Regions from separate parts of the Acidovorax sp. 107 genome, predicted to be linked through region 2. Evidence: riboswitches for the same ligand, from Rfam matches in the RefSeq annotation. Region 2 holds a riboswitch; each other region holds the start of a gene.
What was found. A riboswitch is a leader RNA that binds a small molecule or an ion and turns the genes downstream of it on or off. The one in region 2 is predicted to bind glycine.
Positions count from the first base shown of each region.

Region 1: another riboswitch for glycine. It lies ahead of C8C99_RS12585 (D-amino acid dehydrogenase); the one in region 2 lies ahead of C8C99_RS17165 (penicillin-binding protein 1A).
Region 3: another riboswitch for glycine. It lies ahead of gcvT (glycine cleavage system aminomethyltransferase GcvT); the one in region 2 lies ahead of C8C99_RS17165 (penicillin-binding protein 1A).

Region 1 covers NZ_QBTZ01000001.1:2,689,882-2,692,117, reverse strand. The annotation lists gene C8C99_RS12585 (D-amino acid dehydrogenase) at 1-1,000, opposite strand, end outside; glycine riboswitch at 1,096-1,207, opposite strand; gene C8C99_RS12580 (2-keto-4-pentenoate hydratase) at 1,438-2,220, shown strand.
Region 2 covers NZ_QBTZ01000001.1:3,672,692-3,674,927, reverse strand. The annotation lists gene C8C99_RS17165 (penicillin-binding protein 1A) at 1-1,147, opposite strand, end outside; glycine riboswitch at 1,309-1,398, opposite strand; gene C8C99_RS17160 (iron-containing alcohol dehydrogenase) at 1,493-2,236, opposite strand, start outside.
Region 3 covers NZ_QBTZ01000001.1:2,114,687-2,116,922, forward strand. The annotation lists gene C8C99_RS09955 (TRAP transporter large permease) at 1-677, shown strand, start outside; glycine riboswitch at 683-788, shown strand; glycine riboswitch at 802-933, shown strand; gene gcvT (glycine cleavage system aminomethyltransferase GcvT) at 981-2,123, shown strand; gene gcvH (glycine cleavage system protein GcvH) at 2,204-2,236, shown strand, end outside.

The sequences.
Region 1 (2,236 bases), 980 kb from region 2:
GGTGGCGGTCATAGCCGTTCAGCTCGGCCGTGCCCGCGATGCGCAGGCGGTCGCCGCCCCGTTCGCTGGTGTAGCGCGAGAACACCAGCTTGAATTCATCGTCCGTCAGGCTCACCTGGTGTGCCTTGGCCGCGTCCTTCACCGGCATGGTCACCGAGTAGCCCTTGGCCGGGTAGATGGGCAGCGGGATGCCCAGCGGCTGCGCCAGCAGCGGGCTGAACGAGCCCATGGCCAGCACAAACGCATCGCCGCGCACACGTTCGAAGCGGCCTTCGGCATTGGTCACTTCCACATGGTCGATGCGACCACCTGCCTCGCGCAGCGCGGTGATGTGGTGGCCCATGCGGAACTGCACGCCCGCCGCTTCGCACAGCTTGGCCAACTCGCGCGTGAACTGGTTGGCGTCGCCGGATTCGTCTTCTGCCGTGTAGGTGGCACCGGCCAGCTGCGGGCGGATGTGGGCCAGCGCAGGCTCGATGCGCACGGCCTCGTCAGCGCTGATGACCTGGCGCTCGCAGCCCAGCGCACGCATCTGCTCGGCCGGGGCCAGGGCTCCGTCAAATTCCTTTTGGTTGGTATAGAAGTGCAGGATGCCTTGCGTGCGCTGGTCGTATTGGATGCCGGTGGCCGCGCGCAGCTGCTGCAGCGTGTCGCGGCTGTAGGTGCCCAGGCGCACGATCTGCTCGATGTTGTGGCGCGTGCGCGCGGGCGTGCAGTTGCGCAGGAAGGACAGGCCCCACAGCCACTGTCGCATGTCGGCGCGCAGGCGGAAGAGCAGGGGGGCGTCTTCCTTGCCCAGCCATTGCAGCACCTTGAGCGGTGCGCTGGGGTTGGCCCAGGGCTCGGCGTGGCTCACCGAGATCTGGCCGCCGTTGGCAAAGCTGGTCTCGGCGCCGGGCGAGCCCTGGCGGTCGATGACGGTCACTTCGTGGCCAAGTTGAGAGAGGAAATAAGCCGAAGTCACGCCGAGCAAGCCGGCGCCCAAAACGATCACGCGCATGATTTTCAAAGCCTTTCTGGGCTCTGGCGCTAGAACAATATGCGCTTGCAGCTATGAATTAAATAGCGTGCAGCTGGCGCATGAATGCCCTAGCTGCCGCTCCCCCTGTCCTTGGTACCTGAGAGATTCACCGCTACCCACCCGGGCTGCGGCTTGCTCCTTCGGTGCGCTTCGCGTTGCGCGAGGCGGCTCTCCAGACGGCTTTGATGAATGGTGCAGTACGGGACCTGAGCGTGTATGGGAGTTTGCGCCTTCGGTGCAGCGGCGGCCGGTGGCTGCCGTGCTCTCCTGCGAGGCCGATTCTATGGGGCAAGCCTGTGCGCCGGATCAACTGCGGCGGCTAATGGGGCGCAATCGTTGCTGATGGAGCGGGGCGGGATCGATGGGGCAAGGTGCCGATAATTCCGCCGACCCCTTGCACCACGGAGAGTTTTGCCATGTCCCCCACCGCTTTGGACCCTGCCGCCAGCGCCGCCGTCATCACCCAGGCCCGGGAAGGGCGCACGCCTCGCCCGCTGGACTTCCCCGCAGGGCTGCGCCCGCGCGATGCCGCCGAGGCCTATGCCGTGCAAGACGCGGTGGTGCGTGCACGCGGGCCCATCGCTGGCTGGAAGGTCGGGGCTGCATCGCCCCAGGCCCAACCGGCACGCGCCGCGCTCACCCGCGATTCGGTGTGGGTGGCTGCAGCGAGCGAGCCCGTGTTGCTGGCTGCATCTGGTTTTGCCGTGATGGGGGTGGAGGCGGAACTGGTCTACGAACTGGGGGCCGACCTGCCCGCCCGCGCCACCCCCTACAGCGCCGCCGAGGTGCTGGCGGCCGTGGTGTCGGTGCGTGCTGCCATCGAGGTGTGCGATACGCGGTTTGCCGCCTGGGCGCAGCAGGGCGAGTGGAGCCGCCTGGCGGACCAGGCCTGCCATGGGGCGCTGATCGTGGGGTCCGGCACAGACGCTGTGGGAGCGGTCCAGCCCCTGGTGCAAGGAGTGACGCTGTCCGTGAACGGGTCGGCGGCCGTGCAGCATGCCGCCTGGGGCAACCCGGCAGGCGACCCGGTGCGTCTGCTGGTGTGGCTGGCCAATGAAGGCGCACGCAGCCTGGGGGGGCTGCGTGCGGGGCAGTGGGTGACCACAGGCTCGTGCACAGGCACGGTGCTGGTGGCGCCGGGTTCCGAGGTGGTGGCAGACTTTCCGGGCCTGGGGCGGGCGGTGTTGCACCTGCGCTAAGTGCGCAGGGCCTTGC
Region 2 (2,236 bases):
CGGCGGTGATGCCCTGCGCCGGCGACGCCTCGCGCACCAGGGCCGTCCGCAGTTCACCGCTGTCCGGAAAGGGCGCGAGGGCCGCGCGCACTTCGCGGCGATGGCCGGCGGGCACGCGGGCGGCCACCCAGGCTTCTGGCCCCGCATAGCCCTGGGCCTCCTGGGCGCGCAGCAGCCCGGCGCGCAGGGCCTGCGTGGCGGCCCGCTGGTCGGCCACGCTGAGGGTGGTGACCACATCCAGGCCCAGCGCGTACGCATCGTCGCCAAAGTGGGCCACCACCGTCTTGCGTGCCTGCCCCACGGCAAAGGCCGCTGCCGGATCGATGGATCGCGTCTGCGTGCGCAGCGTGAGCACCTCGGCACTGGCCGCGTCGTAGGCGGCGGTGTCCAGGTAGCTCAGCGCGTGCATGCGTTGCAGGATGTACTGCTGGCGCACGGTAGCGCGCTCGCGGTTGACGACGGGGTTGTAGGCTGAAGGTGCCTTGGGCAGGCCGGCGAGCATCGCCGCCTCGGCAACCGTCAGCTCGTCCAGGGTTTTGTCGAAGTACACCGACGCTGCCGCTGCGAAGCCGTAGGCGCGCTCGCCCAGGTAGATCTGGTTCATGTACAGCTCCAGGATCTTGTCCTTGCTGTACGTGGCCTCCAGCTTGTAGGCCAGCAGGATCTCCATGAGCTTGCGGCTGTAGGTTTTCACGCGGCTCAGAAAGAACACCCGCGCCACCTGCATCGTGATGGTGCTGGCGCCCTGGGCGTGTTCGCCGGACACCACGTTGCGCAGCGCCGCGCGCGCCAGGCCGGTGAAGTCCACCGCGCCGTGCTCGTAAAAGCGCGCGTCTTCAATGGCCAGCAGCGCCTGGCGCACATGCAGCGGGATGTCGCCGATGGGCACGACCTCGCGGCGCTCCTCGCCAAACTCCGCCAGCAGACTGCCGTCGCGCGCAAAGATGCGCAAGGGCCGCATGGGGTCGTAGTCGGCCAGGTGGTCCACGGTGGGCAGTTGCTGCCACAGCAGATGGAGCACCCAGGCCCCGCCGGAGCCCCCGGCCAGGACCAGGCCCACCAGGAACCCGCAGAGAAATTTGAGCGCCGAGCGCTTGGGGTGAAGCGCACCGCTGGGCGCGGCGACAGACGGAGATGATGACGGCATGGGAGGGAACTCGGGCTGGTGCAGTGCCCGTTCCAAGACGGGCCTGCGGCGCCTCTCCCCCTGTCCCTGTTACCTGAGAGTTTCAGCTGCGGTGGCAGCCAGCCCCTTCGGTGGACCCCACCCGCGTTGCGCGATGGTGGCGGCCTCTCTCCAGTCGGCGATGGTCTCTTGCGGTCCGGTTGCCTGAGCGATGATGGGAGTTTGCGCCTTCGGCGGGGGCGCCGTACGCCCCGCTCTCCCGCAAGAGAAGGGTTGACTCTAACCCACGCGCACAAACCGAACCGGGCCTCAAGGTCATTGGCCCGGGGTCTTGGGCCTTTTCGCTGGCGCGCCCCGTGCGCAGCGTTACAGCGCGGCTTCGAGGATGCGGCGGCTCACGGCGGGTGTGATCTCGCGCTGCTCGCCCAGCGTCACCATGCCGTGCGCTTCGAGCTGCGCCACCACGGTGTCCACCACCTCGCTGCCCAGGCCGTAGCCCGACAGGCGCGTGGCGATGCCCATGGCCTCAAAGAAATCGCGCGTGCGCTCGATGGCCGCCGTGATGCGTTCGTCGTCGGTGCCGGTGGTGATGCCCCATACGCGCTCGCCATACTGCAGCAGCTTGGCGCGCTTGGCCACCCGGCGCTCGTTCAGCAGCGCGGGCAGCACGATGGCCAAGGTGCGCGCGTGGTCGATGCCGTGTAGCGCCGTGAGTTCGTGGCCGATCATGTGCGTGGCCCAGTCCTGCGGCACGCCCGCGCCGATCAGGCCGTTGAGCGCCATGGTGGCGGCCCACATCAGGTTGGCGCGGTCGTCGTACACGGGCTCGGTGGCCGCGAGCAGGCGCGGGCCCACCTCGATCAGCGTCTGCAGGATGCCTTCCGCAAAACGGTCCTGCACCGGCGCATTGACCGGGTACGTGAGGTACTGCTCCACCGTATGCACAAACGCATCGACCACGCCGTTGGCCAGCTGCTGGGGCGGCAGGGTGTAGGTCTTGGTGGGGTCGAGCACCGAGAACACAGGGTAGGTATGCACGCTGCCAAACGACAGCTTGGCACCCTTGCCGCGGTGGGTGATGACGCCGCCGTTGTTCATCTCCGAGCCCGT
Region 3 (2,236 bases), 1.6 Mb from region 2:
GCGATGGGCGCATGCCCTTTGGCAAGGCCACGCTGCAGGCGGGTTGGGCGCTGCTGATGCCGGTGATCATCCTGGGCGGCATCTATGGTGGTGTGTTCACCCCCACCGAGGCATCGGCCGTCGCCGTGTTCTACGCGTTGGTGGTGGGCATCGTCATCTACCGCGAGATCAAGCTCAAGGACCTGTTCGCCATCCTGCGCAAATCTGCCATCTCATCGGCGGTGATCATGTTCATCATCGCCAACGCCGGCTTGTTTGCATTCCTCATCACGCGCGCCGGCGTGCCCGATGCCATCGGCCGCTGGCTGGAGGCGGTACTGCAGTCCCCTGCCCTCTTCTTATTGGGCGTGAACGCGGCGCTGTTCGTGATCGGCATGTTCATCGAGACCAGTGCGGCCATCATTGTGCTGGCACCCATTCTGGCGCCTGTGGCCATGCATTTCGGTGTGGACCCCGTGCACTTCGGGCTGATCATGGTGGTGAACCTGGCGCTGGGCATGATCACGCCACCATTCGGGGTGAACCTGTTCGCGGCCTGCACGGTGGCCAGAATCTCGCTGGATCGGATCATCAAGCACTTGCTGCCGTTCGTCGGCGTGATTCTGGTGTGCCTGCTGATCATCACCTATGTGCCATCGATCTCGTTGGCACTTCGGGATCTGGTCTACGCAAAGTAGTTAGAATCGCCCAGTCAGGAGAGAGTGCTCCGTCTTGTCCCCAAGGCGCGCGGCACCGCCGAAGGCGCAGGCAGCAGCCGAACGCTCAGGCAAAAGGACTGGCAACCGCCCGCAGCGATGCGGGCGTTCCCTTGCTGGAGAGAGGTGACCCCACAGAAAAGAAACTGTGTGCAGGCCATCCACCGAAGGAGCAAACCGCACGGCCAGCCAGGGCGCTGCGGTGAATCTCTCAGGTAAAGCGGACAGCAGGGCAAATCCCGTGACCACACCGTGGTCGCGGCCCCCATTTGCCCGGAGTCCGCCATGTCAGCCACCGCCCCCCTGCTCACCACGCCCCTGAACGCCCTGCACATCGAGCTGGGCGCTCGCATGGTGCCTTTTGCAGGCTATTCCATGCCCGTGCAATACCCCGCTGGCCTGATGGCCGAGCATGTGCACACCCGCACTGCCGCCGGCCTGTTTGACGTGTCGCACATGGGCCAGCTCAAGCTGATCGGTGCCGATGCGGCGGCGGCGTTTGAAACCCTGATGCCCGTGGATGTGATCGACCTGCCCGTGGGCAAGCAGCGCTACGGCCTGCTTTTGACCGACGAAGGCACGGTCATTGATGACCTGATGTTCTTCAACCAGGGCGTGGTGGATGGCGAGCCCACCCTTTTTGTTATCGTCAACGGCTCCTGCAAAGTGGGCGACATTGCCCATATCCAGGCCCGCATCGGCCAACGCTGCAAGGTGGTGCCCATGCCCGACCACGCCCTGCTCGCGCTGCAGGGCCCACAGGCCGTCACCGCCCTCGCCCGCCTCGCGCCCGGCGTCGAAAAGCTGGTGTTCATGACCGGTGGCGCTCTCAGCATTGCTGGCTGCGACTGCTTTGTGACCCGCAGCGGCTACACCGGCGAAGACGGCTTTGAAATCTCCGTGCCCGCCGTGCAGGCCGACGCCCTGGCCCGCGCCCTGCTGGCCCAGCCTGAAGTCAAGCCCATCGGCCTGGGCGCCCGCAACTCGCTGCGCCTCGAAGCAGGTCTGTGCCTGTACGGCAACGACATCGACACCACCACCACGCCCCCCGAAGCCGCGCTCAACTGGGCTATTCAGAAAGTGCGCCGCACCGGCGGCACGCGTGCGGGTGGTTTCCCTGGCGCCGACAAGGTGCTCGCACAGATTGACAACCCTGCCAGCCTGCCCCGCAAGCGTGTGGGTCTGGTCGCGCTGGAACGTGTGCCGGTGCGCGAGCACACCGAACTGCAGAGCACGGACGGCCAAAAGATCGGCGAAGTCACCAGTGGCCTGCTGGGCCCCACGGTGAACGAACCTGTGGCCATGGGCTACGTCACGCCCGACTTTGCAGCCATCGGCACCCGTGTCAACGCCATCGTGCGCGGCAAGCCGGTGCCCATGGAAGTGCGCGCCATGCCCTTTGTGCCCGCCAATTACTACCGCGGCTGATTTCATCAGCGAAGCGCAGAAGCTGCGCCCGCTTACATTGCAGATTCCTTTACTTTTTTCCTTTGCTTGAGGAGCTTCCCATGACGATCAAATTCTCCAAAGACCACGAGTGG